Regions from separate parts of the Streptomyces sp. NPDC056452 genome, predicted to be linked through region 3. Evidence: riboswitches for the same ligand, from Rfam matches in the RefSeq annotation. Region 3 holds a riboswitch; each other region holds the start of a gene.

Region 1 (7,649 bases), on a different contig from region 3:
CCGGCGATCACGGAGACCGGGCTCGTCAGCGGTGTGCCCGAGCCGTCGCGCCGCGGATCCGGGGCAGGCAGCTCTGCCGGTGTGCCGTTCCGCTGCGCGGCGCGGGCCGGAACGGCGCCTGCCCACGCGAACACCAGGACGTCCTCCCCCTTGAGGAAGCGCTGGCAGCGCACCCCACCGGTGGCCCTGCCCTTGCGCGGATACTGGTCGAACGGGGTGAGCTTCGAGGTCAGCTCCGAATCGTCCAGCGTGCCGTGCGAGCCGGCCACCGTGAACACCACGGCGTCGACCGCGGGATCCACCGCCGTGAACGAGAGCACCACGGCCCCCGCCGTGAGCTTGACGCCCGCCATGCCGCCCGCCGGGCGGCCCTGCGGGCGCACCTGCGCCGCCGGATAGCGAAGCAGCTGTGCGTCGGACGTGATGAAGACCAGGTCCTCCTCGCCCGTACGCAGCTCCGTCGCGCCGACGATGCGGTCGCCGTCCTTGAGCGTGATGACCTCCAGCTCGTCCTTGTTGGCCGGATAGTCGGGCACCACGCGCTTCACCACCCCCTGCAGGGTGCCGATCGCCAGGCCCGGCGACTCCTCGTCCAGTGTGGTGAGGCAGATCAACTCCTCGCCCGTCTCCAGCGTGAGGAACTCCGAGATCTGAGCCCCTCCCGAGAGGTTGGGAGCCGCGTGGGTGTCCGGCAACTGCGGCAGATCGATCACCGACAGCCGCAGCAGGCGCCCCGTGGACGTCACCGCACCGACATCACCCCGCGCCGTCGCGGGGACGGCCGAGACGACCACGTCGTGCTTCGTGCGCTTGGCGTCCTCGGCCGCCACGACCTGGTCGGCGTTGGCCGTACGGGCCAGCAGACCGGTCGACGAGAGGAGCACCCGGCACGGGTCGTCGGCGACCTCCAGCGGTACGGAGGCGACCTGCGAACCTGCCGACTCCAGCAGCACCGTGCGTCGGTCGGTGCCGAACTTCTTCGCCACCGCGGCCAGTTCGGCCGAGACGAGCTTGCGCAGCTCCGCGTCCGACTCCAGGATCGCCGTCAGCTTGTCGATCTCGTCGTTGAGCCGGTCGCGCTCGCTCTCCAGCTCGATGCGGTCGAACCGGGTGAGCCTGCGCAGCGGGGTGTCCAGGATGTACATCGTCTGGATCTCGCTCAGGGAGAAGCGCTCGATCAGCCGCTCCTTGGCCTGTGCCGAATTGTCGCTGTCCCGGATGATGCGGATGACCTCGTCGATGTCGAGCAGGGCGACGAGAAGCCCCTCGACCAGATGCAGCCGGTCCCGGCGCTTGGTCCTGCGGAACTCGCTGCGCCGGCGCACCACCTCGAAGCGGTGGTCGAGGTAGACCTCCAGGAGCTCCTTGAGCCCCAGGGTGAGCGGCTGCCCGTCGACCAGCGCCACGTTGTTGATGCCGAAGGACTCCTCCATCGGCGTCAGCTTGTAGAGCTGCTCCAGCACGGCCTCCGGCACGAAGCCGTTCTTGACCTCGATCACCAGCCGGAGCCCGTGCGACCGGTCGGTGAGGTCCTTGACGTCCGCGATGCCCTGGAGCTTCTTCGCGGACACGAGGTCCTTGATCTTGGCGATCACCTTCTCCGGGCCGACGGTGAAGGGCAGTTCGGTGACGACGAGGCCCTTGCGGCGCGGCGTGACGTCCTCTATCGCGACGGTCGCACGGATCTTGAACGTGCCGCGACCTGCGGCGTACGCGTCCTTGATGCCGCCGAGACCGACGATCCTGCCACCCGTCGGCAGGTCGGGGCCCGGGACGAAACGCATCAGGGTCTCGAGGTCGGCGTTCGGGTGCCTGATGAGATGGCGGGCGGCGGCGATCACCTCGCCGAGGTTGTGCGGCGGCATGTTCGTCGCCATGCCGACCGCGATCCCGGACGCCCCGTTGACCAGGAGGTTCGGGTACGCCGCCGGGAGGACGACAGGCTCCCGCTCCTGTCCGTCGTAGTTCGACTGGTAGTCGACGGTGTCCTCGTCGATCGACTCCGTCATCAGCGACGTGGCGTCGGCCATCCGGCACTCGGTGTACCGCATGGCGGCCGGCGGGTCGTCGTTGCCGAGCGAGCCGAAGTTGCCGTGTCCGTCGACGAGGGGCAGGCGCATCGAGAACGGCTGTGCCATGCGCACCAGTGCGTCATAGATCGACGCGTCGCCGTGCGGGTGCAACTTGCCCATCACTTCGCCGACGACACGGGCGCACTTCACGTAGCCGCGGTCGGGGCGCAGCCCCATCTCGTTCATCTGGGACACGATGCGGCGGTGCACGGGCTTCATGCCGTCGCGGGCGTCGGGCAGAGCCCTGGAGTAGATCACCGAGTACGCGTACTCGAGGAAGGAGCCCTGCATTTCGTCGACGACGTCGATGTCGAGGATCTTCTCCTCGAAGTCGTCCGGCGGCGGGGTCTTCGTGCTGCGGCGGGCCATCGCGGCTGCGACTCCTTCACAGATTCTGTCGGGCAACCTCAGGTTCTGACGCCGACCATTGTGGACCGCCGTACTGACAACGCCGACCTCGACCCGTCCGAAGTGGTCCCAGGGGCCCCTCAGGAGCCCCTGTTTACGGCACCATCTACGACAACATTCACCGATCGGGAACTTCGCCAGGTGCCGGTGCGCTTGCTTACAGTGGCAGGTCCGGCAGGAAATCCTGTATCGCGATCGAAGGGACGTACATGCCCATGGGTCACACGGCCACAGCCCAGGCCGGTTCCGGCGGCTTGACGGCGACCGAGCACCGCCTGGCCAACGGCCTGCGCGTGGTGCTCTCGGAGGACCATCTGACCCCGGTCGCCGCGGTCTGCCTCTGGTACGACGTCGGTTCCCGTCACGAGGTCAAGGGGCGCACAGGCCTGGCTCACCTCTTCGAGCACCTGATGTTCCAGGGCTCCGGCCAGGTCAAGGGGAACGGACACTTCGAGCTGGTGCAGGGGGCCGGCGGTTCCCTCAACGGCACCACCAGCTTCGAGCGCACCAACTACTTCGAGACGATGCCCACGCACCAGCTGGAGCTCGCCCTGTGGCTCGAGGCCGACCGGATGGGCTCGCTGCTCGCCGCGCTCGACGACGAGTCCATGGAGAACCAGCGCGACGTCGTGAAGAACGAGCGCCGCCAGCGCTACGACAACGTTCCGTACGGCACGGCGTTCGAGAAGCTCACGGCCCTCGCGTACCCGGAGGGCCACCCGTACCACCACACGCCGATCGGCTCGATGGCCGATCTGGACGCGGCGACGCTGGACGACGCGCAGGCGTTCTTCCGCACGTACTACGCGCCCAACAACGCCGTGCTCTCGGTGGTCGGTGACATCGACCCGGAGCAGACGCTGGCCTGGATCGAGAAGTACTTCGGCTCCATCCCCTCGCACGACGGCAAGCAGCCGCCGCGCGACGGCACGCTGCCCGGCACCATCGGTGAGCAGCTGCGCGAAGTGGTGCACGAGGAGGTCCCCGCGCGTGCGCTGATGGCCGCCTACCGGCTGCCGCACGACGGCACCCGCGAGTGCGACGCCGCGGACCTGGCGCTGACCGTCCTCGGCGGCGGCGAGTCGTCCCGGCTGCACAACCGCCTGGTCCGGCGCGACCGTACGGCGGTGGCCGCGGGATTCGGGCTGCTCAGGCTCTCCGGAGCGCCCTCCCTGGGCTGGCTGGACGTGAAGACGTCCGGTGGTGTCGAGGTGCCGCAGATCGAGACGGCCGTCGACGAGGAGCTGGCCCGCTTCGCGGCCGAGGGCCCCACGCCCGAGGAAATGGAGCGGGCGCAGGCCCAGTTGGAGCGCGAGTGGCTGGACAGGCTCGGCACGGTCGCGGGCCGCGCCGACGAACTGTGCAGGTACGCCGTGCTGTTCGGCGACCCCCAGCTCGCGCTCACCGCGGTGCAGCGGGTGCTCGACGTCACCGCGCAGGAGGTCCAGGCGGCCGCCCAGGCGCATCTGCGTCCCGACAACCGGGCGGTCCTGGTCTACGAGCCGGTCGAGCCGGCGGACGAGGCCGAGGATGCCGCAGGCAGCACCGACGACCACGAGGGGGCCGAGAAGTGACCGACGCCGCCGTGACTGGAGTAGCGATGGAGTACCACCCGCAGCCGACCGCAGGCGAGGCCAGGCCCTGGGCCTTTCCCGCGCCCGATCGCGGCGCTCTGCCCAATGGCCTGACCGTGCTGCGCTGCCACCGCCCCGGCCAGCAGGTCGTCGCCGTGGAGATCTTCCTGGACGCGCCGCTCGACGCCGAGCCCGAGGGTCTGGACGGTGTGGCCACGATCATGGCGCGCGCGCTGTCCGAGGGCACCGACAAGCATTCGGCGGAGGAGTTCGCCGCCGAGCTGGAGCGCTGCGGTGCCACGCTCGACGCGCACGCCGACCACCCCGGTGTCCGGGTCTCGCTGGAGGTCCCGGTCTCCCGGCTCTCCAAGGCGCTCGGCCTGGTCGCCGAAGCGCTGCGGGCGCCGGCCTTCACCGAGAGCGAGGTGGAGCGCCTGGTGGGCAACCGGCTCGACGAGATTCCGCACGAGCAGGCCAACCCGGCCCGGCGTGCCGCCAAGCAGCTCTCCAAGGAGCTGTTCCCCGCCACGGCGCGGATGTCCCGTCCGCGCCAGGGCACCGAGGAGACCGTGCGGCGGATCGACGCCGCGGGTGTGCGCGCCTTCTACGACGCCCATGTCCGCCCGTCCACCGCGACGGCTGTCATCGTCGGTGACCTCACCGGGGTCGATCTGGACACGCTGCTCGCGGACACCATCGGTGACTGGTCGGGCAACGCCGGCCAGGCGCGCCCGGTGCCGCCGATCACCGCGGACGACACCGGCCGGGTGGTGATCGTGGACCGTCCCGGAGCCGTGCAGACGCAGCTGCTGATCGGCCGGATCGGCGCCGACCGGCACGACAGCGTCTGGCCCGCCCAGGTCCTGGGCACGTACTGCCTGGGGGGCACCCTCACCTCCCGGCTGGACCGCGTCCTGCGCGAGGAGAAGGGCTACACCTACGGCGTCCGGGCCTTCGGCCAGGTGCTGCGCTCGACGGCACCCGGATCCGTCTCCGGGGCGACCGGCGCCGCGATGCTCGCCATCAGCGGCTCCGTGGACACGGAGTCCACCGGGCTGGCCCTGGACGACCTGTGGAAGGTCCTGCGCACCCTGGCGGCCGAGGGGCTCACGGACGCCGAGCGCGAGACCGCCGTGCAGAACCTCGTGGGGGTCGCCCCGCTGAAGTTCGAGACGGCGGCATCGGTCGCGGGCACCCTCGCCGACCAGGTGGAGCAGCACCTCCCGGACGACTACCAGGCCCAGCTGTACGCGCGCCTGGCGGAGACCGGCACGGTGGAGGCGACGGCCGCGGTCGTCAACGCGTTCCCCGTGGACCGGCTGGTCACGGTCCTCGTGGGAGACGCTTCGCAGATCGCGGAGCCCGTCAGGGCGCTGGGTATCGGCGAGGTGTCGGTCGTCACCGGCTGACAGAACAGAACAAAGCGAACCCCGGCGAGTGCCTTCTCGCCGGGGTTCTCCTTTTTGTCTGATTTGGTGAAGAACGTTCAGGTATGGCCTGTGGGATGTGCGACAAAGCGACCTGTCCGTTTGGTGATTGAAAGTCGCCCGGCCTAGCGTCGGCTCGGCTGTCCGCCAGACGTATGCCGCATCCGCGGCGCCGGGCAGTCATCGCCGAGTCCCCGTCAGGCGCGAGCCTGGGGAGCCGGGGACCCACGTAGTCCCTGGGGTGAATCGGATGTCCGCGTCTCGTACGAGGCGGGGGGATCCGTAGGAGACCTTCCTGCTCCGAACCCGTCAGCTAACCCGGTAGGCGAGAAGGAAGGAAAGGATCAGCCCCTCCATGGCGTTCACCCGTGCCACCGGGAAGCACCGTGCCCCGAGCCGCCTGACGCGCAGGAGCGCCAAGGTCGCCGGCATCGCGGCTCTGGCCACCACCGGCGTCATCGGCGGAATGGCCTCCCCGGCCCTCGCCGCGGACTCCGAGGCCCTCACCGTCACCGGTCTGACCCAGGCCGTTGCCCTCGACACCACTCTCGCCGCCCAGATCGACGCCCAGGCCGAGGCGCAGCAGCACCAGGCCGACGTCGCGGCGAAGGCGAAGGCCGAAGCGGCGGCCAAGGCGAAGGCCAAGGCCGAGGCGAAGCGCAAGGCCGAAGCCCGCGCCAAGGAGGTCCGTGAGGCCAAGGCGCGCGCCGCCCGCGCCGCCGAGCGCGCCCGGCTGAACTCCTTCCACCTCCCGGTCGCCGGCTCCTCCGTGACCACCGGCTACAAGTCCAGCGGTGCCCTCTGGTCCTCCGGCAGCCACTCCGGTGTCGACTTCCGCGCCGCGTCCGGCAGCTCCGTCGTCGCCGTCGGCGCCGGGACGGTCGTCGAGGCGGGCTGGGGCGGCGCGTACGGCAACAACATCGTGCTCCGGATGACGGACGGCACGTACACCCAGTACGGCCACCTCTCCTCGATCGGCGTGTCCGTCGGACAGAGCGTCGCCTCGGGGCAGCAGATAGGCCTGTCGGGCTCCACCGGCAACTCCACCGGACCGCACCTGCACTTCGAGGCGCGGACCACCCCGGAGTACGGATCCGACATGGACCCGGTCGCCTACCTCCGGGCGCACGGTCTCCAGGTCTGAGACCCTCCTGTCGCACAGCTTTCCGAAGGCCCCGGCACCCGCCGGGGCCTTCGTCGTGCCGCCCCGGGACCGCTCCGCCGCGAACCGCCGCAGAAGTACTCGTCGGCTGGAAGATATCCATGGATTCCGCTCCGCCATCGGAAATTGCGGCTGATTGCAATAGAGTCACAGAACAGGCGTCGATCGGCCGCGTTTCGCGGGGATTAAGGCGGAGGTTCGGACATGCGCATTCCCGCGCATTCGGTATGCACGGCAATCCGTGACGACATCGTCTCCGGTGTCTTCGAACGCGGCAGCCGCCTCACCGAGGAGGTGCTCGCACGTCGGTACGGGGTCTCCCGCGTCCCGGTGCGCGAGGCACTGCGCACCCTGGAGTCCGAGGGGTTCGTCGTCACCCGCAGGCACGCCGGCGCCTGTGTCGCCGAGCCCACGGAGCAGGAGGCCGCCGACCTCTTGGAGATCCGCATGCTCCTGGAACCACTGGGTGCCGCCCGCGCCGCCCAGCGTCGCACCGAGGCACACCTCAAGGTGCTCCGAGGGCTGGTCAGACTGGGACAGGAGCGGGTTCGCCGGGGCGAGGGCGAGGATCTGCGCTCGCTCGGCGGCTGGTTCCACGAGACGCTGGCACAGGCGTCGGGCAGCCCCGCCCTCATCTCGCTGCTCACCCAGCTCAGGCACAAGATCGCCTGGATGTACACGGTCGAGCATCCGGCCCGCCCCGCCGATTCCTGGGCCGAGCACGGCGCCATCGTGGACGCCGTGGCGCGCGGTGACGCGGAACGGGCCAGGGCGCTCGCGGCCCAGCATGCCGAGCGGGCCACCGCCGCCCACCGGCTGCGGCGCACGGACCGGCCCGGCCGCACGGCAGGTCCGGCCCGGGTGAGGACTTCGCAACATTCTGTAAACATCGCAGGTGTCCGGCATTAACAATGGCGCCGTATACAAAGAAGGGAATTCGGGAGGGCTTTCTTTTTGCTGCCCGAATTCAGGTCGTCCTCACCAACGTCGCGGACTTCCCGGAAAC
Region 2 (7,649 bases), on a different contig from region 3:
CGCGATCTGCACGACGGCGTACAGCAGCGGCTCGTCGCCCTGGCCATGCTCCTGGGCCGCGCCCGCCGCAACCGGACGCCGGAACAGGCCGAAGCGCTGCTGCGGCAGGCGCACAAGGAGTCGAGGGACGTCCTCACGGAGCTGCGGGAGGTGGCCTGGCGCGTCTATCCGTCGGCGCTGGACAGCCTGGGTCTCGAGGAGGCGCTCGGCGGCGTGGCCGAGCGGTGCGTGATTCCGCTGCGCATGGAGTTCGATCTCGCGGTGCCGCTGCCCAGGCCGGTGGAGACCGCCGCGTACTTCGTGGTCTCGGAGGCCGTCACCAACGCTGCCAAGCACTCCGGTGCCACGCATATCTCCGTCACCGTCCGGGGCGACGGGAACCGGGTCTCGGTGCGGGTCCGGGACAACGGCACCGGTGGTGCGGATCCCGCCGGCAGCGGGCTGACCGGGCTGCGGAGCCGGGTCGACGCGCTCGACGGCCTGCTGCACATCGAGAGCCCCCCGAAGGGACCGACCACCATCACCGCGGAGCTGCTGTGCGCGTAATGCTCGCCGAGGACTCGACGCTGCTCCGGGAGGGCCTCGTCCGGCTGCTGGCGGAGGAGGGGCACGACGTCCTCGCCGCGGTGGGCGACGGAACATCCCTCATCCGGGAAGCCGAGGCTCGGACACCTGACCTCGTCGTCGTCGACATCCGGATGCCTCCCACCCATACCGACGAGGGGCTGCGGGCCGCCCTGGACATCCGCGAGCGGTGGCCGGCGGTCGGCGTGCTGGTGCTGTCCCAGCATGTCGAGCGCGCCTATGCGGCCCGGTTGCTGTCGGGGGGCGCCGAGCGAGTGGGGTACCTCCTGAAGGACCGGGTCGCGCAGGTCGACGAGTTCCTCGACGCGCTGGAGCGGATCCGGGCGGGAGGTGTGGTGCTCGACCCGGAGGTCGTACGGCAGCTGGTGCTCCGCAGTACCCACAGCGATCCGCTGGCCGGGCTGACGCCCCGGGAACGCACGGTCCTCCAGGAACTGGCGCAGGGCCGCACCAACGCCGCCATCGCGCAGCGGCTGCACCTGTCGCTGAGCTCGGTCGAGAAGCACCTCGGCTCCGTCTTCGACAAGCTGGAGCTGCCGAGCACCACGGAGTACAGCCGCCGGGTCCTCGCGGTGCTGCACTACCTGAAGTCGTAGGACCGGCGCAGGAGGCCGGGACACGCGGACGGGTGGTGCGGGTTCGTCCGAACCCGCACCACCCGTCGATCGTGCTCAGCCGTCACACGGCCGTGTGTCAGTAGGCTCCGAAGACGTTGTCGATCGAGCCGTACCGGTCTGCGGCGTAGTTGCACGCGGCGGTGATGTTGGCGACCGGGTCGTAGCTGTCGGTCGACGTACCGGGCACGTGGTAGGCCTCGAAGGTCGGGTCGATGACCTGCAGGAGACCCTTGGACGGGATGCCCGCGGCGGCGTTCGAGTCCCAGTTGTTGATGGCGAGCGGGTTGCCCGAGGACTCACGCATGATGTTGCGGTGGATGCCGTCGTAGCTGCCGGGGATGCCGTGCTCGGCCATGACCGCCAGCGACTCCTTGATCCAGCCGTCGAGGTCGTTCGTGTACGCGGCCGGCTGGGCCGCGGGAGCGGCGGCAGGCGCGCCCTGGGCGGCGAGCTTCGTGCTCGTGCGCTCGGAACGGTCGGCGCGGTCGGCGCTCTTCTCGGCGCGGTCCGCAGCGTCGGAGGCCTTGGATTCGGCCTTGCCCGCCTTCGCGGCCTTGTTCTCGGCCTTGGCGCCGATGGTCAGCTTCAGACCGGGGCGAATCAGGTCGGGGTTGTCGCCGACAGCCGCGCGATTGTCCTTGTACAGCTCCTGCCAGCCACCGCTCACGGAATGTCCGCGTGCGATCTTGGCGAGGGAGTCGCCCAAGATCACGGAATAGGTGACGGGCGCGGACTTCTTGGCCGCAATTCCCTTTGCGGAAACGGCAGTCGACGTCGACGCCTTTTCGATGGCGACCGGCTGGGCCGGTGCTGCGAAGGCGCCGGTCGCACCGATCACGGGGAGGGCCAGAGCGGCTCCGCCCGTGCTCACGGCGATGATGCCGCGGGTCAGCGAACTGGTCCTGGAACGACGGTGCTTACCCTTTGCGGGCATGGTGAATTCCTCTCCGTCGCCTGCGAAGTGAGCTGTCGGGTTCGGGCTGGAGATGCCCGGTCGCACGCGAATGCGACTTCACCCCGAGCCGCTCCGGAAACCGGATCGGCGCTTACCTGGGTCCCCCGCTCCTGCCGTACGTGAGTGGTCGGGTTACCGGACGGCGGCAGGATTCGGCGTTCCATCCGGAGTGAGGGTGACCGTAGGCGAGAAATAGCGAAAGGAACAAGCCCTGAATTGGTGATCACAATTCATTCGCAAGATCGAATGATGGAAATTCATGTAATCGAGCCCACACCGCGAAGCCAACTTTCTTGGCGCACAAGGGAACCGGCCGGCGGCTCACGACGTCGTCGGCGCGACAGGTGACGCTGGTCACGGAGTCCGTTAAGGGCGATTTGCGCTGTGGCGAAAGATCACGGGCCGCACGATATGGGCCTTATGAATGACGGGATTAATCCCTAAAAACGACCAAATCAGGCATACAGCTCATTGATGCCGCTCCTGGGCATACCGCAGCCGTCCGTGTGGAACCGATCCACGCATGACCGAAAGCGCGAGCCCTCGCCCCTCGAACCCGCCGATCACCGTCCTGGCCGTTCAGCCGGGAGATCCGCCGTTCCGCATCGTGGAGATCAACGGAGAGATCGTCGGCAGGGCGACGGCGATGACGGACGTGCTCTTCATCGCCACCGCGGCCGGAATCACCGTCCATGACCTCGACGACCCCGCCACGGTGCGATGGGTGGGCGGCGGCAAGCTCACCTGGCGGCCGCACTGAGCGGCGGACGGTAGGCCCGGCCCGGCATGGCGTGATCCGGAGCTCGCAGCCGGGCCGAGCAGCGCCCTGGAGGGCGCGCCGCCTCAGCCCATCAGCCCGGCGGCGACCGTCGCTCCCAGTTCCCAGCACGCCTCGATGTCGGCCTTGGCCGGCTCGCCCGTCACCGTCACGGCGTCGGCCGTACGGCGCCAGCCCAGGCCGGTCGTGATCGACTCCATGGCCCGCAGCGCGCCGGTGACGTCGCTGCCGCCGTGCACGTAGTAGCCGAAGGGGCGGCCGCGCGTGGAGTCCAGGCACGGGTAGTAGACCTGGTCGAAGAAGTGCTTGAGGGCGCCGGACATGTAGCCGAGGTTCGCCGGGGTCCCCAGGAGATAGCCATCGGCGGCGAGCACGTCGGAAGCGGTGGCGGTGAGCGCCGCGCGCCGTTCGACCCTGACTCCTTCGATCTCCTCCGTCGTCGCACCGGAGACGACGGCTTCGAACAGCGCCTGGCAGTTGGGCGAGGGCGTGTGATGCACGATCAGCAGAGTGGCCACACCCAGGAACCCTGCCGCCCCGACCCGCCGACCGCAAGCGAGGCGCGCGCCGGCAGCCTGCACGGCCCGGCCCGAAGAGCGGGTTGGCGCGGCGGGCGGGCGTTGCCCGACTCGGCCATGTCGCTGACCGGCTGTGCGCGGGCGGTCCCTGGGGCCTTGGGAGCGCCGTGCGTCCAGGGGTACGGAACCCCGGGCCCATAAGGGGTGTGCTCACTGCCGTCGGGGTGGGGTATCCCCCCTCCTGGGGTTCTTGTAGGGGGCCCCTAAGGGTATGGCGTACCGCAGTAATTGCATAGCCTTTTCAACGTCGATGGATGCGCCGAGCTCCGTACCACTTCCTTGAACGACTTGGCCATATCGAAGAGGAGAGGCTGGAATGGATGCAATGACCGAGGCCATCTTGCGAGGGGCAGGCCCGGAGGAAATCGAGAATACGGAGCTCCCGGGGGAGTATCTGGCGGCGCACCTCCGCGCCGAGGATCTCGGCATGTTCGACGGGGTCTCCGACAAGGACGTACGTAAATCCCTCCATGTCGGCAACGTCCCGATGCCCGAAATAGCGCCGGACGAGGTGGTGGTGGCCGTGATGGCCAGCTCCATCAACTACAACACGGTGTGGTCCGCGACATTCGAGCCGGTGCCGACCTTCGATTTCCTGAACCGATTCGCCCGGGAGGGCGGGTACGCCTCGCGCCACAACCTGCCCTACCACGTGCTGGGTTCGGATGCCTCGGGTGTCGTCGTGCGTGTGGGTGCCGGTGTGCGCCGTTGGCGGCCGGGGGATCACGTCGTGGTCAGTTGCGTCCAGGTGGACGACCAGGAGCCGGCGACCCACGCCGACGGGATGCTCGGCTCCGGTCAGCGGATCTGGGGTTACGAGACCAACTTCGGCGGGCTGGCGCACTACAGCGTCGTGCGGGCCAGCCAGCTGCTGGCCAAGCCCGCCCATCTGACCTGGGAGGAGTCGGCGTCGGTGCTGCTGACGGCGGCCACCTCCTACCGCATGCTCGTCGGCGACAAGGGAGCCCGCATCAAGCAGGGCGATGTCGTACTGATCTGGGGCGCGACAGGTGGCCTCGGCGCGTACGCCGTGCAGATGGTCAAGAACGCCGGTGGCATCGCGGTCGGCGTGGTCAGTTCGGAGCGCAAGGCGGAGATTCTGCGCGCGCTCGGCTGCGACGTGGTGATCAACCGCAACGAGATAGGACTCGGCGGCGATGACGCACCGACGCCCGAACTCACCGTGGACATGGGTAAGAGACTCGGCCGGGCCATCAGGGCCGCGGTCGGCGAAGACCCCCACGTGGTCTTCGACTTCATCGGCCAGGCCACTTTCGGAATTTCCGTGTTCGTCGTACGGCGCGGCGGGGTCGTCGTCACCTGCGGTTCGAGCACCGGTTACCAGCACCAGTTCGACAACCGCTATCTCTGGATGAACCTCAAGCGCATCGTGGGAAGCCACGCCGCGAATCTCCAGGAGCAGTGGGAATGCAACAGGCTGTTCCGACTGGGCAGTCTGCACCCCGTTCTCTCGGATGTATATCCGCTGGCCGAGACTGCCGAGGCCGCCAGGCTCGTCCAGCAGAACAAGCACATCGGAAAGGTCGGCGTGCTCTGTCAGGCCCCGCAGGAGGGCCTGGGTGTCACCGACCCCGAGAGGCGCGCGTCTATCGGTGCCGAGCGGTTGAATCCGCTCCGTTCCATGGGCGCGGCCATTCCTTCCGAGAGTGCGAAGTCCCAGGAAAGGGCTGCCTGACATGACGGGTACACGCATCGGAATCATTTCCACCGGCTCCTACCTGCCGAAGGACGAGGTGGGCAACGAGGAAGTCGCGGCGCGGGCAGGTGTCACCGCCGAGTGGATCGAACGCAAGACGCAGATAGAGTCGCGCCGCTATGCGGCGCCCGATGAGGCCACGTCCGATCTGGCGGTGCGTGCCGCGGAGCAGGCACTGGAGCAGGCGGGACTGACCGCCGACCGCATCGACTACCTGATCGTGTCCACCTCGACCGGCGACTTCCCGCAGCCGCCCACCTCCTATCTGGTGCAGGACGCCCTCGGGGCCTACGGCGCCGCGTGCTTCGACATCAACGTCGTGTGCAGCGGTTTCGTATACGCGCTGGAACTGGCCCGCAGCCTCGCCGGACAGCGTCCCGACTGCCATGTCCTGGTGATCGGTGCGGATCTCTACTCCCGGATCCTGGACTTCGGCGACCACAGGACCGCCGTGCTGTTCGCCGACGGTGCGGGCGCTGCCGTTGTCGGCCCGGTCTCCGAGCCGTACGGAATCGTCGGCATCGACCTCGTGAGCCGCGGCGACGCCCACCACCTCATCCGCGTCGAGGCGGGAGGCAGCCGGAACCCGGCCTCGGCCCGCAGCGTCGCCGAGGGCGGCCACTACTTCAGGATGAACGGCCGCGGGGTGCGGGACTTCGTCGCCGAGCACGTACCGCCGGCCCTCGTCGCGCTCGCGGAACGTTCGGGTCTCAGCCTGGACCAGGTGGACCACTTCGTCCCGCACCAGGCCAACGGGGTGATGCTCAGCGAGGTGGTCGAGCGGGCGGGGCTGACCCACGCGACAACGCACCGCACGCTGCAGAAGTACGGCAACGTGGGCAGTGCGTCCGTGCCGGTCGCGCTCGACGAGGCGAACCGGTCAGGCGCCCTCGCTCCGGGCGACCTGGTCCTGCTCGCCGGCTTCGGCGGTGGCATGTCCATCGGTGCGTCGCTCCTGCGCTGGGGGGTGGCCGCGTGAGCACGAGGGACACCGCCACCGTGACGGACATCAGCAGGATCGGAGTCGTCGGCAGCGGCATCATGGGCGCCGGCATCGCGGAACTGTGCGCGAAGGCCGGCCTGGACGTCCTGGTCGCGGTCTCCTCGGAACGCTCGATGGACGCCGGGCCGGCACGAGTGACGCGTTCGCTCGACCGGGCCCTGAGCAAGGGGAAGATCACGCAGGAGCTGCGCGACGACGCACTCGGCCGGGTCACCTTCACCCGCGATCTGGGTGACCTGCACGACCGGCAGCTGGTCATCGAGGCGGTGAAGGAGGACGAGGCGCTCAAGCTCGACGTCTTCGCGTCCCTCGACAAGATCGTCGAGGCGCCCGACGCGATCTTCGCCTCCAACACCTCGTCCCTCTCGATCGCCCGACTCGCCCGGGCCACCAGCCGGCCGGCCCAGGTCGTGGGGATCCACTTCTTCAACCCCGTGCCGGTCCTCCCGCTCGTCGAGGTGGTCGACTCCGTCCTGACGAGCCCTCTGACCGGGTCCACGGCCGTCGATTTCGTGGGAGGCACACTCGGCAAGTCGGTGATCAGGTCTCCCGACCGGGCCGGCTTCGTGGTGAACGCGCTGCTGTTCCCGTACTTGCTGTCCGCCATCCGCATGGTCGACTCCGGCCTGGCCACCGCCGAAGTCATCGACCAGGGCATGACCCTGGGCTGCTCGCACCCCCTCGGCCCGCTCCAGCTCGCCGATCTGATCGGCCTGGACACCACGGTCTCGATCGCCGAAGCGATGTACGAGGAGTTCAAGGAGCCCCTGTACGCGCCGCCCGCGCTGCTGCTGCGCATGGTCGAGGGCGGGCTGCTGGGCAAGAAGTCCGGCCGCGGTTTCTACACCTACACGTAGCCCTGCGGGAGCGCCACGACCGCTCCCCCGCACTCGTACCTCAGATCACCTTTCACCGCATGCGGGGCACCGTCATGCCCGCACGCGGCTTCGCCGATAGGGAGAGCAAAGAACATGGCTATCCGTCCCGGGTCCGGTGTTCCGGAAGGATATGCGCCGGACGATTCCATCGCCGTCGTCGGACTTTCCTGCCGCTTCCCCGGCGCGCCCGACCCCGACGCGTTCTGGAACCTGCTGTCGAACGGTGAGAGCGCCGTGGGTCCCGTTCCCCAGGGGCGTCCGGGACTGCCGGCCGCCGGCGACGTGAAGCCGGCCGGGTTCCTCGGCCGGATCGACACGTTCGACCCGGAGTTCTTCGGCATCTCCCCGCGCGAGGCCGCCGCGATGGACCCGCAGCAGCGCCTGGTGCTGGAGCTGGCCTGGGAGTCCCTCGAGAACGCGGGGATCCTGCCCTCGAACCTGCGTGACAGCGCCGCGGGCGTGTTCATCGGCGCGATCTGGGACGACTACGCCAAGCTCGCCCACGCGTACGGCTCCGAGGCCGTCACCCACCACTCGA
Region 3 (7,649 bases):
AAGGCTGCTTCTTCAGTCCACCGAAAGGCGGCCGATTGCCCGTTTCCTGAGCGGACAGAACCTGCCGAAGATTGTCGTCGTCGCGTACCGCCGGGTACAGTCGCGGCCACTGCTCACCCTGGGTTCCCCCCACCGGACCCCGGAACAGGTCCTGCTGCCGAGGCGAGAGAGAAGTTGGTGAACGACCAGCACCCCCACGCCGGGTACGTCGGATACGACGGTCACTCCACCGGCAGCTTCGACACCGACCCGCTCTTCGGGACCCTCCCCGGTCATCACGACGGCAGTCACGAGACGTACGACGGCAGTTACACGGCTGCGTACGACAGCACCTACGGCGGCTACGGAAACGCGTATCCCGCAGAGCCGCAGAGCCACAGCGTCCCGTACGACCCCACCCAGTGGGACACCGGCGGACACCAGCAGGCTCAGCAGGCCCCGTACGACGCGTACGACGCGCAGGCCCATCCGGCGCAGCAGACGTACGACACCACCGCCACCTGGCTGCCCGACGGCGGGATCCCCCCGCAGGCCGGCGCCCCGGAGGCGACGGGCCAGTGGGACACCACCGGCTGGGACCACACGGGCCAGGCCGACCAGTGGGCAACGAGCGACACCGGCGCCTTCCCCACCACCACGTTCAGCGACACGTCCTACGCCACGGGCACCTACGCGGCCCCGGTCTTCGAGACCCCCGGCTACGGGACCGGCACCTACGAAACCGTCGACACCGGCGCGTACGACGCCACCGCCTGGAACACCGGCGCCACGCCCGAGAACACGGCGTACGCACCCGAACAGACGTCGTACCCCTCGTACGAACACCAGTCGGCGCCCTACGAGTCCTACGAGACGGCCGAGTTCAGCTCCCACGACGCCGGAACCGAGACCACGGAGTACGCCGAGACCGCGGACTACGCGGACACCCACGGATACGCCGACACCGCCGACTACGCGGAGACCGGCACCGACGGGGCCCCGGAAACCGACGAGCCCGACCCGGCCGCCGAGGCCACCCGCACCGCGCACCCCTCCGACTCCCACGCCGACTCCGACGCCGACACCGACATCCCCGCGGCCCGCACCTCCACCGCCCAGCGCCCCGTGGGCCGTTCGGCCCCGCGCGGCGGTGGCGGCAGCCGAGGCCGGCGCCGCACCCCTGCCAAGCGTTCCGCCCTCCTCACCGTCGCCGTCCCCTCCGCCTGCGTCATGAGCGTCGCCGGCATCGCCGCCGCCTCCGTGAGCGGTGTCGGTGGCGCCGACGAGCAGAGGGACGACACCACGACCGTGGCTGCCGCCGACCCGGGCAGCGTCAAGCCCGTCGCGGCCAACAACAAGCTGGACACCCAGCTCGCCAACCTCAGCGCCGACGCGGAGAACTTCGCGGACCGCGCCAGCCGCACCCAGGAGCGCATCGACCTGAAGGAGCGGCAGGCCGCCGAGAAGAAGAAGCGCGAGGAAGAAGCGGCCCGCCGCGAGGCCGCGCGCCCCAAGTTCGTCCTGCCGGTCAAGCAGCACGGACTCAGCGCGTACTACGGGCAGGCCGGAGTGAACTGGATGTCCGTCCACACGGGCATCGACTTCCCCGTCGCGTACGGCACTCCGGTGATGGCGGCGACCGACGGCACCGTGCGCACCCAGTGGAACAGCGCCTACGGGAACATGGCCATCGTCACCGCGGCCGACGGCACCGAGACCTGGTACTGCCACCTCAGCACCACGAAGATCCGGTCGGGCTCGGTCAAGGCCGGCGACGTCATCGCGTTCTCCGGGAACTCCGGCAACTCCACCGGCCCGCACCTGCACTTCGAGGTACGGCCCGGCGGCGGCTCGGCGATCGACCCGATGCCGTGGCTCCGCAGCCACGGCATCAACCCCAACTGATCAGAGCTTCTCGACCGGCGCGTACCGCAGGAGGAGCTTCTTCGGCCGCTCGTCGCCGAAGTCGACCGTCGCCTTCGCCTGGTCGCCGAACCCCTCGACCGCCGTCACCGTGCCCAGTCCGAACTGGTCGTGCGTGACGCGGTCCCCGACCACCAGGGTGACCACCGGCTTGTCCGAGGTGCGCCGGGTCGCGAAGCCCGAGGGCCCCGACTTGGAGCGCGACGAGGACAGCGACGACGTGATCCCCGACGTCGGTCCCGCCGGGGCCGCCATCGGCCCCTTGCGCTTCCAGTCCAGGTGCTGGTCCGGGATCTCCTCCAGGAACCGCGACGGCGGGTTGTACGAGGGCTGACCCCACGCACTGCGCATCGCGGCCCGGGTCAGGTACAGCCGCTCACGGGCACGCGTGATGCCCACATAGGCGAGCCGGCGCTCCTCCTCGAGCTCCTTGACCTGTCCCAGCGCGCGCATGTGCGGGAAGACGCCGTCCTCCATGCCGGTCAGGAACACCACCGGGAACTCGAGGCCCTTGGCGGTGTGCAGCGTCATCAGGGTGACGACACCGGAGCCGTCCTCGTCCTCGTCGGGGATCTGGTCGGCGTCGGCGACGAGCGCGACCTTCTCCAGGAACTCGGCGAGGGTGCCCGCGCCCTCCTCCTCCGCCCGCTCCTGCTCGAACTCGAGGGCGACGGCTGCGAGCTCCTGGAGGTTCTCGATGCGGGTCTCGTCCTGCGGGTCGGTGGACGCCTGCAGTTCGGCGAGATAGCCGGTCCGCTCCATGACGGCCTCCAGCACGACCGCCGGTCCGGCGCCGGACTCCACGATCGTGCGGAGCTCCTCCATCAGCGTGTTGAACCGCTTCACCGCGTTGGACGAGCGGGCCGCCATGCCGTACGCCTCGTCGACGCGGCGCAGCGCCTGCGGGAAGGAGATCTTCTCCCGCATCGACAGGGCGTCGATCATCGCCTCGGCACGGTCGCCGATACCCCGCTTCGGCACGTTGAGGATGCGGCGCAGAGGAACGGTGTCCTCGGGGTTGGAGAGGACCCGCAGGTAGGCCAGGACGTCCCTGACCTCCTTGCGCTCGTAGAAGCGCACTCCGCCGACGACCTTGTAGGGCAGCCCGACACGGATGAAGATCTCTTCGAAGACACGGGACTGGGCGTTCGTACGGTAGAAGACGGCGACGTCGCCCGCCTTCGCGTCCCCGGCGTCCGTCAGCCGGTCGATCTCGTCGGCGACGAACTGCGCCTCGTCGTGCTCGGTGTCGGCGACGTAGCCGGTGATCCGGGTGCCGGCGCCCGCGTTCGTCCACAGGTTCTTGGGGCGGCGGCTCTCGTTGCGCTCGATGACGGCGTTGGCCGCGGACAGGATCGTCTGCGTGGAGCGGTAGTTCTGCTCCAGCATGATCGTCTTCGCGTCCGGGTAGTCCTCCTCGAACTGGAGGATGTTGCGGATGGTCGCGCCGCGGAAGGCGTAGATCGACTGGTCCGCGTCACCGACGACGCACAGCTCGCCCGGAGCGTCGGCCTCGCCCGCCGGGCCCACCAGCTCGCGTACGAGGGTGTACTGCGCGTGGTTGGTGTCCTGGTACTCGTCGACCATCACGTGCCGGAAGCGGCGGCGGTAGTGCTCGGCGACATCGGGGAACGCCTGGAGCAGGTGCACCGTCGTCATGATGATGTCGTCGAAGTCCAGCGCGTTGGCCTCGCGCAGCCGCGCCTGGTAGAGCGCGTAGGCCTGCGCCAGCGTCTTCTCGAAGCCGTCCGCGGCCTGGCCCGCGAAGGTCTCCTCGTCGATCAGCTCGTTCTTCAGGTTCGAGACCTTCGCCGTGAACGACTTCGGCGGGTAGCGCTTCGGGTCGAGGTCCAGATCGCGGCAGACCAGCGCCATCAGCCGCTTGGAGTCGGCGGCGTCGTAGATCGAGAACGACGAGGTGAAGCCGAGGCGCTTCGACTCGCGGCGCAGGATCCGCACGCACGCGCTGTGGAAGGTCATGACCCACATGGCGTTGGCGCGCGGTCCGACGAGCTGCTCGACGCGCTCCTTCATCTCGCCCGCGGCCTTGTTGGTGAACGTGATCGCGAGGATCTGCCCCGGGTGCACCCCGCGCTCGGCCAGCAGGTGGGCGATCCGGTGCGTCAGCACCCGGGTCTTGCCCGAGCCGGCTCCGGCGACGATGAGCAGCGGGGAACCCGCGTGCACGACGGCGGCGCGCTGCTCGGTGTTCAGCCCGTCGAGCAGCGCGGCGGAGTCGACGACGGGGCGCGGGGCACCGTCGCGGTAGTAGGCCTCGCGCGGCGGCGGGGGACCGTCGAAGACGCCCCCGAAGAGGTCCTCCGGCACCGCTTCGGGTGCGTGGTCCTCGGGGGGTGGCGGGGGGCCCTCGTCCGCTTGCTGGAGGCCGGTCAGGAAACTGTCGTCAAAGAGGCTGCTCATCGCCTGACGAGTCTAGGCGGCCGCACCGACACCCCGGGGCCGCATTGCGTACGAGGGCCCGATCCGTGCGCGCACCGAGACGGATCACCCACAGTGCGTAGGGATTCGGAGGTACTTCCCGCCACGGGGCCGGTCAATCCAGAAAGGTCACGGAAATGTATCGGGCATATCGACCATCAACCTTCACAGGGGCACACGGGTTGGCTAGCGTGCTCCGACGGGTGACCGTTACCCCCTTGAGGCGAACCACGCCGCGCGGGCACCCTCGCCGAATCCGTCACTCCCGCACAGGAGTCCGGAACCGGGGACCCACACGCAGCACCGGGGTGAATCGGTCCGTCCCGCTGGACCGTAGGGCAGCCTTCCGTTCCGCCCGAACCCGACAGCTAACCCGGTAGGCGGTCCACGGAAGGAGATGCCGGCCTTGGCGTCGCATCGCAAACCGCGCACCCGTGTGCGCACCAGCTCCCCCGCCGTCGGTCTCACGACGGCGGCGCTCGCGTCCGTCACCCTGCTCTCCACACAGAGCGCGACGGCCGCCCCGGCGGAGCCCAAGCCCAGCATCGAGGAAGTGCAGAAGAAGGTAGACGATCTCTACCGCCAGGCGGGAACGGCGACCCAGGAGTACAACAAGGCGAAGGCGGCCTCCACCCAGCAGCGCTCCAAGGTCGACGCGCTCCTCGAGGCCGCGGCCAAGCGCGCCGACAAGCTGAACGAGACGCGCCGGGAACTGGGCAACTACGCGGCCGCGCAGTACCGCAGCGGAGCGATAGCCCCCACGGCCACGTTCTTCCTCGCGGACGACCCCCAGTCGTACTTCGACCAGGACCAGCTGATGGCCCGGATGACCAGCCAGCAGCAGAAGGCGGTCGCCGACTTCCGTACGCAGCAGAGCGAGGCGGCGACCAAGCGGGTCGAGGCGACGAAGAGCCTGCAGACGCTCACGGAATCGCAGACCACACTGCGCACCAGCAAGCAGCAGGTGCAGAACAAGCTGGCCGAGGCGCGCACCCTGCTGTCGGAGCTGACCGCCGAGGAGAAGGCGCGGCTCGCGGAGCTGGAGCGCAAGAAGGAGGCGGAGGCCAGGCGCAAGGCGGAGGAGCTCGCGCGCCAGCAGGCCGCCGCCGCGAAGGCGGAGGCGGACCGGGCGGCCGCGGAGGAGGCCTCGAAGGGGGAGGCGGACACCGGAACCGGCACGGGCTCCGACAGCAGCTACGCGTCGAAGGCGGACAAGGTCCTGGCCTTCGCACGGGACCAGATCGGCAAGCCGTACGTCTGGGGGGCGACGGGCCCGTCCTCGTACGACTGCTCCGGGCTGACGCAGGCCGCGTGGAAGGCGGCGGGCGTCGACCTGCCCCGCACCACCTGGGACCAGGTCGAGGTGGGCACCCGGGTGGCCACCGCCGATCTGAAGCCCGGGGACCTGGTCTTCTTCTACGACGACATCAGCCACGTCGGCATCTACAAGGGCGACGGGATGATGATCCACGCACCGAAGCCGGGCGCGAACGTGCGCGAGGAGTCGATCTACTACATGCCGATCTACGGCAGCGTGCGCCCGGCGTAACAGCACGGAGCGCACGAAGAAGGACGGAACCGCCTGCGGGCCCGGCATGCGCCGGGCCCGCAGGGCTGCCCGGTCAGGTCCAGATTGTGGCGATGAAGATGTTGGCGACCGTCAGCCCGCCGACCGCCATGAACGCGCCCTTGTCGACCTTCTCCTCATCGCGCTTCACATAGACGAGCGCCAGGATCACGACCAGGATCAGCAGCTTGATGCCGATCTTGACGTTGTTCACCGGCTGGTCGTCCGCCTGGTTGAGCCCGACCAGGGCGACACCCGTGACGAGCATCGTCAGCGCGCCGTGCAGCATCGCCGGCCCGAAGCGCGCGTTGCCCTCCCCCACGGCCTTCATCTGAGTGAGGAATCCGCCCAGCAGGGAGGCGATCCCGATGATGTGCAGGGCCACGAAGACATTGATGAGTACGTCCATGGCCGCAGCGTAGCCGCGGCCATATCACCACTCTTCGGCCAGGTACTACTTCCTTACGAGTTCGCTCTCGACCCGTGCGAATTGCCCGACTACAGCTGGTTTTTCCGGTCACTTGCAGAGATCGAAACGTCACATTGAGGCAATAGCTGTCATTACGACTCTTCACCGTGCCTCGGGTTTAGCGTCCCTCCCAGGTGACCGACTCTTCACCGCCGTCCCCGTACCGGGCGGCACCCCGGTCACCCCGCCAGGTTCCGGTGGCGGGCCACTCCCCCCTGTGGTGGCCCGGCACCGGTACCGGCGGGCCCGCCGGTACCCCCCGTCGGGCAGTCGAACGGAAGGACCCGCGCCCCCGTGGCCGCCCAACGCAAAGCCGCTCACCGCAAGCCCAAGCAGCGTCCGTTCACCGGGCCTGCTGCCCGCACCGCAGCCACTCTGGCCTTCGCCGGGGCGGCTACCGCGACCGCCTTCGAGGGCGCCGCCCAGGCCGAGCCCCAGCTCACCCCGGCCCAGGTGAAGTCCAAGGTCGACCGGCTGTACCACGACGCCGAGGTCGCCACCGAGCAGTACAACGGCGCGAAGGAGAAGGCGACCGCCACCGCCAAGTCCCTGGACGCCCTGCGCGACGAGGCCGCCCGCAGGACGGAGCGCCTCAACTCCGCGCGCAACGCCCTCGGCTCGTTCGCCGCCGCGCAGTACCGCAGCGGCGGCCTCGACCCCGCCGTCCAGCTGGCCCTCTCCTCCGACCCCGACCAGTACCTGGAGCGCGCCTCCTACCTGGACCGGGCCGGGGACCGGCAGGCCGGCGCGGTCAACGGCGTACGCAGGCAGCTCACCGAGGTCGCCCAACTGCGCGCCCGGGCCGACGAGGAGCTGGCCGCACTCGCGGACCGCCAGGCCGAGCTCAAGAAGCACCGGACCGCGGTCCGCACCAAACTGGCCGACGCCCGCAAGCTCCTGGCCACCCTCACGGCCGCCCAGCGCGCCGACTACGAGCGCTCCGCCGACGCCCAGCACGGCGGCAGCGGCGTCCGGGCCGACCGCAGCACCCCGCGCGGCTCCGTCAGCGCCCCCAACGCCCGTGCCGCGCAGGCCGTCGACTTCGCGTACGGGGCACTCGGCAAGCCGTACGTCTGGGGCGCCACCGGCCCGTCCTCCTTCGACTGCTCCGGCCTCACGCAGGCCGCCTGGCGCGCCGCGGGTGTCTCGCTGCCCCGCACCACCTACACGCAGATCAACGCGGGCAGCCGCGTCTCCCGCTCCGAACTGGCCCCGGGCGACCTGGTCTTCTTCTACTCGGGCGTCACCCATGTCGGGCTGTACATCGGCGGC
Region 4 (7,649 bases), on a different contig from region 3:
GCTCCTTGATGGCCTCGATGGTCTTCGACACCCGGTCGACGTCCCGGTCCGTCGGCCCGCGGCCGCTCGCCACCAGGCACACGCGCTTCGCGCCACCGGCCACTCCGGCGGTCGCTGCCTTCGTCGCCTCGTCCGGCTTGAGCCAGGTGTACTTGAGGATCTCCGCCTTGGAGCCGAGCCGCTGCGAGCAGTACGAGCAGTCCTCGGGGCAGAGCCCGGACTTGAGGTTGACCAGGTAGTTCAGTTTCACGCGCCGCCCGAACCACTGGCGGCGCACCTTTCCGGCCGCGGCCACCACGTCGAGCAGTTCGTCGTCGGAGGTCGCCAGTACGGCGAGCGCTTCTTCACGGGTCGGCAGTTCGCGCCGCAGCCCCTTGTCCACCAGCGTGTTCAGCAGGTCCATGGATCTGATCCTTACGTACGGCACGGCCTCCGGCCAAGGAGGAACCGGACAGGAGAGGCGGCCAAGGGTGTGTGTATTGCCACATCCTGACCTGCTGCGCACCGGGCTAGGGTCTGTGAGCTGCCTACAAAAGGGACCCTCCCATGCCCTTCGCCCCGTTCGACTGGATCGATGACGAGGCCCGTCGCCGTGCCGCCGCCGGACTCGTCCGGACACTGCGCCCCCGGCCGGCCGAAGCGGAACTGCTGGACCTCGCGAGCAACGACTACCTCGGCCTCACCCGGCACCCCGAAGTCACCGCCGCGGCGGCGGACGCGGCCCTGCGCTGGGGCGCCGGCGCCACGGGCTCACGGCTGGTCACCGGGTCCACCGCGCTGCACGCCGAACTCGAACGCGAGCTCGCGGACTTCTGCGGGTTCGAAGCCGCCCTGGTGCTCTCGTCCGGCTATGCCGCCAACCTCGCCGCTCTCACCGCACTCACCGGACACGGCTCGCTGATCGTGTCCGACGCGGGCAACCACGCCTCGATCGTCGACGGGTGCAGGCTCTCGCGGGCCGCCACGGCGGTCGTACCGCACGCGGACCCCGACGCCGTTCGCAAATCGCTCCAGGCGCACGACGGACGTGCGCTGGCCGTCTCGGACTCCGTCTTCTCGGTGGACGGAGATGCCGCGCCGCTGGCCGAGCTCGCCGATGTCTGCCGCGCCGAGGGTGCGGCACTGCTCGTGGACGACGCGCACGGTCTGGGCGTGCTGGGCGAGGGCGGACGCGGAGCGCTCGCCGCCGCCGGGCTGGCGGGCGGCGAGGGCATCGTCGCCACGCTCACGCTCTCCAAATCCCTGGGCAGCCAGGGCGGTGCGGTCCTCGGCCCCGCCCGGGTCATCGACCATCTGGTCAACACGGCCCGTACGTTCATCTTCGACACCGGTCTCGCACCGGCGGCGGCAGGCGCGGCCCTGGGCGCTCTCCGGCTGCTCCGCAGCGAACCGGAACGGGCGGGCAGGGCCCGTGAGGTCGCCCTCGACCTCTACGGGCGGCTGACCGCGGCGGGCCTGACAGCGGTACGACCCGACGCGGCCGTCGTCTCCGTCCGCGCGCCGTCCGCGGAGGCGGCGGTGCGCTGGGCGGCGGACTGCCGCACGGCCGGCCTCGCGGTCGGGTGCTTCAGGCCGCCGTCGGTACCGGACGGGATCTCCAGGCTGCGGCTGACCGCACGGGCCGACCTGAGCCGTGAGCAGATCGCGACCGCGGTGGCCACGATCGTGGCATCGGCACCCTCGCAGGTCAGCTGACCCGGCGGTCACCCAGCCCGGCGACGAAGGAGGTCCAGGCCGTCGCCGAGAAGCGCAGCGGCGGCAGGTCCACGTCCTTGGAGTCGCGTACGGCGAGATGTTCGTCGCCGAGCCGGGCTGCTTCCACGCAGTTGTTCATCCCGGTGCTGCGGCTGCTGCGGCGCCACCGCAGTGCGTGCTGATCGAGACGGTGTGCGAGACGGTCGGACATCGTGCCCCCCTCGGGCAGTCTGTAGGTCCGGTCAATCGCCGCGGCTGACTGCGGCGATGAGGTCCAGCGATCGCTCCGGCGACAGCGCGTGAGCCTGCATCGTGCGGAAGGCCGAGCTGTACGCCTCAAGGTCTTCTCTCCGCTCCAGATAGAGACTACTCGTCAGATGGTCAAGAACGACCACATCCAGATCAGAAATGTTCGGGAAGGAGAAGATAACGAAAGGTCCTGTGAGGCCGATATAGCTGCCGGCCTCGAACGGCAGTAACTGCAGTTGCACGTGGGGTAGTTGAGCTGCGTGTGCCAGATGGTCGAGCTGTTCTCTCATCACCTGGGGGCCGCCGACCGAGCGCCGCAGCACGGCTTCGTCGAGCACGACGCTCAACTGCAGCGGGCGCTGCGCGTACAGCACCCCCTGGCGGGCGAGCCGGACCTCCACCAGGGAGTCCAGCTGCCCGGACGGCAGCCCGTCCAGCGAGGACCGGGTCACCGCCCGTGCGTAGCCCGCGGTCTGGAGCAGCCCCGGGACCACCGAGGTCTCCAGCGTGCGGGCGGCTCCGGCCTGGGACTCCAGGCTGATGAAGTCGCGGTACTGGGGCGGGATGAGGCCACGGTAGGCATGCCACCACCCGGTGCCCCCGCCGCCCGCCGAACCCGCGAGCGCCTCCAGGAGGGACCGGAGGTGGACGTCGTCCACGTCGTAGGCGTCAAGCAACCGGGTCACATCGCCGGGAGTCACACCGCTCGCGCCCGTCTCGATCCGGCTCACCTTCGACTGGTGCCAGCCCAGCAGACGGGCTGCCTCCCGGCTCGTGAGTCCTGTGGTGTGGCGCAGACTCCGCAGCTCCTCCCCGAGCTTGCGTCGGCGTACCGCTGGGCCGTGCCGCATGCCGGCCTCCTTCCGCTCTGCGGGGAGCCGGCCCGTACCGGGTCCGGCTCGGAAGGGGGCCAGTGTTGCGCTCGTATACGGCTTCCGGGGCAGAGTTCACCGTATTGGGCGACAGATATATGCATATCTTGATGGATTGCCGTTACAGAGGGCGGCATCAGTGGCAATCTGGCGCGAAGCACAATCCAGGCCGATCGCAGGTCGGTCAGGGCGGGAAAGGGACGGCGTCGCCATGGCAGACCATCAAGAAGCAACCGTCACTCTGCCGAGCGACCCGGTCTCGGTCTCCAGGGCCCGGAGGTACGTGGCCGGCGTTCTCGCCGGCTGGGGCCTCCCCGACGGGACCGACGCCGCCGACACGATCCGCCTGATCGTCTCGGAGCTCGCCACCAACGCCGTCCAGCACACCTTCGGGCAGTCGCCCACCTTCACGGTGGATCTCCGCCTCGACCGGGACGTCGAGCTGTATCTGGGAGTGACGGACAGTCACCCCCGCTGGCCCCAACGGCTACCCGCCGCCGTCCAGCAGGACAACGGGCGCGGGATGGTGATCATCAGGGCCCTCGCCAAGGAATGCGGCGGCCGGCTGAGCGTCAGCCCCACCCCGGACGGCGGCAAGACCGTGTCGATCGCCCTTCCCTGGGCCGTGCCCGCTCAGGCCTGACGTCACCGCGCCCCCGTGGCGCGGCCGAAGCCGCTGCGCAGCAGAGCCCTGAGTGTCGCTGCCGCGGCCGTCGACCGGTCGCCGCGGTGCACCACGGAGATCGTCCGGCGGAAGGCTGAGGGTTCGAGGCGCCGCACGGCGAGCGGCGTCGGAGACATCGACGCGACCATCTCGGGCACCACGGCCACGCCGACGCCCGCGCTGACCAGTGCGCACACCAGCGCGTAACCGGGGGACTCGCACACCACGGCAGGCGTCGCCCCCGCGTCGGCCAGCGCGCGCTCCACCCCCTGCCGGGGTGGGTGCGCCGGTGCGCTGCTGATCAGCGGACGGCCCGCAAGCTCGGCCACCGGGAGCCGGCCGCTGCCCTCGGACAGCGCCTGGCCCACGGCCGTGATCAGCACGAGCTCCTCGACCAGCAGCGGCTCGGCGGACACCCCGGAAGGCAGCGGATCGGCGACAGCCGGTTCGTAGGCATGGGTCAGCGCCAGATCCACGTCGCCCGCGGCCACGGCTGCCACCCCGCCGGGCGGCTCGTAGTCCGTCACGGTGAGTTCCACGTCCGGGTGGGCACGCCGGAACGCACTGAGCACCGGCGGCAGCAGATGGATCCCGGCCGTGGTGAACGTGCCGACCCGAAGCCGTCCTCCCGACAGCCCCGCCAGCCGGGCCAACTCGTGCCGTGCCTGGTCCATCTCGTCCAGGACCCGTCGGGCACGCCCGGCCAGCAGCTCACCGGCAGCCGTCAGGCGCGCCCCGCGGTGGTGGCGCACCAGAAGCGCGGCACCGGCCTCCCGCTCCAGTTTCGCGAGCTGCTGGGAGAGGGCGGGCGCGGTGTAGCCGAGCCTCGCGGCCGCCTTCGTGATCGAACCGGCCTCGGCGACCGCCACCAGTGCGGCCAGCCGCGTCGGATCGTACATAAAGCATTCCTTTTGGCAGACCCAGAAGATTGCAAGTACACGCTAAAGGGCCGGCCGGGTCAGGGTGTACCCATGGACGCACAACTGCTCGCTTTCGTCCCGGTCGCCGCGGGAATGGTCGCCCTGCCCGGCGCGGACTTCACCGTGGTCGTACGCAACGCCCTCGCTTCGCGCAGGTCCGGCCTGGCCGCGGCACTGGGCGTCGCCGGGGGGCTGCTCGTGCACACCGCGCTGGCCGTCGCCGGACTTGCGGCGGTGCTGGTGGCGATGCCCGTCCTGTTCCGCACCGTGCAGCTGCTCGGTGGTGCGTATGTGCTCTACCTGGGGGTGAGCGCCCTGCACGCGCTCAGGCGGCAGGCCGCGGACGCCTCCGCAGCGGAGGAGGCGCCCGCCGCGAAGCTGGGGCCCGTGCGGGCATTGCGCCAGGGCTTCCTGACCAACGCCCTCAACCCGAAGGCGCCTGTGCTCTTCCTCAGCCTGCTGCCCCAGTTCGTCCCCGAGGGGCAGCCGCCGCTTCCCAGGACCCTGCTGCTGGCGGCCGTGGTCGTGGTGCTGGCGCTCCTCTGGTTCCCGGCCGTGGCCCTGCTGGTGGACCGTCTCGGCCGTTGGCTGCGCCGGCCGCGTACCGCCCGCGCGATCGAGGGCGGCAGCGGCGCGGCGCTCACCGCGCTGGGCCTCGTGCTGGTGACCGGGCCGCTGCTGCACTGACGCGGCAGGGCCGGCCACCAGGGGACCCGCAGGGACGGCCCGACGGAGGTGTCAGCCGGGGGCGGCCGTCAGCGGACCCGCCCGTACCAGATGCTCTTCGACCAGATCCGTTCCAGCCGGACCACCGCCCCGGTCTTCGGCGAGTGCCAGATCTTGCCGCCGCCGGCGTAGATGCCCACGTGGTAGACACTCCGGCCCGCGTGGAAGAAGACCAGGTCGCCGCGCCGCCGTTGCGACGAGGAGATGTGGCGGGTCTTGTTGTACTGCTGTTGGGCCGTGCGGGGGAGCTTCTTGCCCGCCTTCTTGAACGAGTAGAGCGTGAGGCCCGAACAGTCGAAGCGGTGGGGGCCGCTGGCGCCGTACCTGTAGGGCGACCCCTTCTTCGAGGCGGCGATGTCGAGCGCCCTCGTCGAATGGGCAGCGGCCTCGGCCTCGTTGACGAGGCCGGGGGCGAGCATGGTGGTGCCTACAGCGAATGTGAGAACCGAGGCCGTACCGACCCGGGCGAAAAGAGACGGGACATGAACCTGCGCAGTCATGCGCAACCCTTCGTCAGCCGCCTGTGAAGGATGACCTGTCGGGTTCGGGCTGGCGAAGTTGCCCGGCCGCACTTGGCGGCTTCACCCCGAGGGTCGAAGGGATATCCCGTCGGCCCGTTGTGCTCGGGTCCTCCACTCCTGCCGATCCACTTCTGTCGACCAGGCATCCGGACAGCGGCAGGACTCGGCGTCCGCCCGGACCGCCCCGCCGCGGTGGCGGGGGCTTGTCGTCCCAGGGATCTTTACTCACGGACCGCCGGATTTCCGCGGTGAAGGTCGTTATGTGAGAGTCATCACGACTGATCCGTTCGGGTGGACGGGGTGGGACGGAAGCTGGGGCGACGCTGCGTGACCGGCCTCGTACCAGCAGCGGAACGGTGAATTCCACTCAGTGTCCGCGCGGGCTGCGCAAGTTGAGCTGTCCCCCGTGAGGGGGATGGCCTACGCCGAACGAGCGAGGAAAATTGATCTGCGCATCGGGCGTGTCCGGCCTCGGGGGGCATCGGCGCAGCCGTTGACGCGACAACTGTTCGAAGACCTCGCCGGGCTCGCGGCGTGCCGAGGGTTCCATGGCTCGGGTGGCCGACGGTGACGGCACTGCCGCGTTCGAGGACACCTACAGGCGCGCCAGCCCGTGGCCGTCGGCCCAGGCGTTGATCGCCGCGGCCAGTTCCGCGGGGCGGTCCTCCGGGGAGTGGTGGCCGGCCAGGCCGTGGCGGGAGACCTCCAGGCCCGCGATGTTCTCCTCGCACCAGGCGACGGCCCCCTGGTCGGTCATCGCGCCGGGGCCCGGATCGAACGCGGCCAGCAGCTTGGGGACTTCGGGACTGGCAGCCAGCCAGGCGTCGTAGCGCTCGATGCGGGCCACGACATCGGCGGGCTCGGAGTCCAACGGCATCATGCGTGTCCACGCCAGGATCGGGCGTCGGCTGTGCGGGGTCGGGAAGGGGCGGCGGTAGACCTCGAGATCGGCGGGGTCCAGTGGGGTGGCGAGCGTGTCCGGCAGCCCGTCGATGAACAGCGAGTTCTCCAGAATCATCTTCTCGCCCACCCCGGGGGTGCGCAGGAGAGTGAACAACTCCCGCCCGGCCGCCGGGAATTCGTTGCCGACCAGCGGCTTGATGATCGTCTCGGTGAAGGCGAGGCCGCGCACGCTGCCCGGGAGGCGGGCCGCGCGGTCGAAGGCGAGCGCGCCGCCCCAGTCGTGGCCGACGAGGACGGCCTCGGCAATGCCGAGGGCGTCGAACCAGGCGTCGAGGTAGCGGGCGTGGTCGTCGAAGGAGTAGGCGAGGTCGGGCTTGCCGGAGTCGCCCATGCCGATGAGGTCGGGGGCCAGGAGGCGGCGGCCGGGCGCGGTCACGCCCGGCAGGACGTTCCGCCACAGGTGGGAGGAGGTGGGGTTGCCGTGGAGGAAGACGAACGGCAGCCCGTCGGGGTCGCCCCACTCGCGGTAGTGGAGGGTGGAATCGAGGACGGGAAGGGTGGGCATCGCGGTGTCACTTCGCTTTCTGTACGGGGATTCAGAGATTGAGGCTCAGGACGCGGTCGACGGGCATCTCGACGACGACCAGGTCCGGCGGGGCGGGCGGGGCCGCGCGGTAGCGGACGGTGTAGCGGCGGACGGCCTCGGCCAGGCGCGCGGGGTCGTCCGTGACGGCGGCCCGGCCTTCGAGAGTGAGCCAGCGGAAGCCGTCCGCCTGGCAGAGCGCGACACGGGCCGCCGCGCCGCCGGCCACCACGTTCCGGGTCTTGCGGGCTCCCGCCCGGGTGGTCACCCGGACCAGGCCGGCGGACGCGTCGAAGGTGAAGCGGACGGGCGTGACGTGCGGGGTCCCGTCGGGGCGGAGGGTGGTCAGCGTGGCCGTGCGGGGAAGAGCGAGGAACGCCCGTGCGGCGGCCGGTAGTCCGACGGTCGCCCGGCTCACTTCTTCCTCACGCTCTCGTTCCAGATCAGCTTGGCGATGTTCGGCCTCACGGCCGTGGTGATGACACCCATCGCCGTACGGACGAACCGTCGCTCCTC

The links. Region 3 has a riboswitch for cyclic di-AMP ahead of ACFQ6X_RS15925 (NlpC/P60 family protein). Riboswitches for the same ligand answer to the same signal wherever they lie in the genome.
Positions count from the first base shown of each region.
Region 1: another riboswitch for cyclic di-AMP. It lies ahead of ACFQ6X_RS10710 (M23 family metallopeptidase); the one in region 3 lies ahead of ACFQ6X_RS15925 (NlpC/P60 family protein).
Region 2: another riboswitch for cyclic di-AMP. It lies ahead of ACFQ6X_RS31800 (transglycosylase SLT domain-containing protein); the one in region 3 lies ahead of ACFQ6X_RS15925 (NlpC/P60 family protein).
Region 4: another riboswitch for cyclic di-AMP. It lies ahead of ACFQ6X_RS04585 (C40 family peptidase); the one in region 3 lies ahead of ACFQ6X_RS15925 (NlpC/P60 family protein).

Region 1 covers NZ_JBHTRI010000008.1:136,651-144,299, reverse strand. Annotated here, with positions in the region: gene ACFQ6X_RS10725 (DNA topoisomerase (ATP-hydrolyzing) subunit A) at 1-2,441, opposite strand, end outside; gene ACFQ6X_RS10720 (pitrilysin family protein) at 2,690-4,054, shown strand; gene ACFQ6X_RS10715 (M16 family metallopeptidase) at 4,081-5,463, shown strand; cyclic di-AMP (ydaO/yuaA leader) riboswitch at 5,656-5,824, shown strand; gene ACFQ6X_RS10710 (M23 family metallopeptidase) at 5,837-6,625, shown strand; gene ACFQ6X_RS10705 (GntR family transcriptional regulator) at 6,848-7,552, shown strand.
Region 2 covers NZ_JBHTRI010000043.1:48,673-56,321, forward strand. Annotated here, with positions in the region: gene ACFQ6X_RS31790 (sensor histidine kinase) at 1-546, shown strand, start outside; gene ACFQ6X_RS31795 (response regulator transcription factor) at 546-1,181, shown strand; gene ACFQ6X_RS31800 (transglycosylase SLT domain-containing protein) at 1,279-2,136, opposite strand; cyclic di-AMP (ydaO/yuaA leader) riboswitch at 2,141-2,325, opposite strand; gene ACFQ6X_RS31805 (hypothetical protein) at 2,681-2,917, shown strand; gene ACFQ6X_RS31810 (flavodoxin family protein) at 3,001-3,453, opposite strand; gene ccrA (crotonyl-CoA carboxylase/reductase) at 3,830-5,209, shown strand; gene ACFQ6X_RS31820 (3-oxoacyl-ACP synthase III family protein) at 5,211-6,209, shown strand; gene ACFQ6X_RS31825 (3-hydroxybutyryl-CoA dehydrogenase) at 6,206-7,090, shown strand; partial or broken gene ACFQ6X_RS31830 (SDR family NAD(P)-dependent oxidoreductase) at 7,205-7,649, shown strand, end outside.
Region 3 covers NZ_JBHTRI010000013.1:169,460-177,108, reverse strand. Annotated here, with positions in the region: gene ACFQ6X_RS15935 (peptidoglycan DD-metalloendopeptidase family protein) at 178-1,884, shown strand; gene pcrA (DNA helicase PcrA) at 1,885-4,323, opposite strand; cyclic di-AMP (ydaO/yuaA leader) riboswitch at 4,580-4,740, shown strand; gene ACFQ6X_RS15925 (NlpC/P60 family protein) at 4,739-5,890, shown strand; gene ACFQ6X_RS15920 (hypothetical protein) at 5,964-6,317, opposite strand; gene ACFQ6X_RS15915 (NlpC/P60 family protein) at 6,672-7,649, shown strand, end outside.
Region 4 covers NZ_JBHTRI010000003.1:172,076-179,724, reverse strand. Annotated here, with positions in the region: gene bioB (biotin synthase BioB) at 1-403, opposite strand, end outside; gene ACFQ6X_RS04615 (8-amino-7-oxononanoate synthase) at 547-1,695, shown strand; gene ACFQ6X_RS04610 (DUF397 domain-containing protein) at 1,688-1,906, opposite strand; gene ACFQ6X_RS04605 (helix-turn-helix domain-containing protein) at 1,938-2,795, opposite strand; gene ACFQ6X_RS04600 (ATP-binding protein) at 3,028-3,459, shown strand; gene ACFQ6X_RS04595 (LysR family transcriptional regulator) at 3,462-4,379, opposite strand; gene ACFQ6X_RS04590 (LysE family translocator) at 4,452-5,087, shown strand; gene ACFQ6X_RS04585 (C40 family peptidase) at 5,156-5,626, opposite strand; cyclic di-AMP (ydaO/yuaA leader) riboswitch at 5,629-5,802, opposite strand; gene ACFQ6X_RS04580 (haloalkane dehalogenase) at 6,243-7,154, opposite strand; gene ACFQ6X_RS04575 (pyridoxamine 5'-phosphate oxidase family protein) at 7,147-7,551, opposite strand; gene ACFQ6X_RS04570 (NAD(P)-dependent oxidoreductase) at 7,548-7,649, opposite strand, start outside.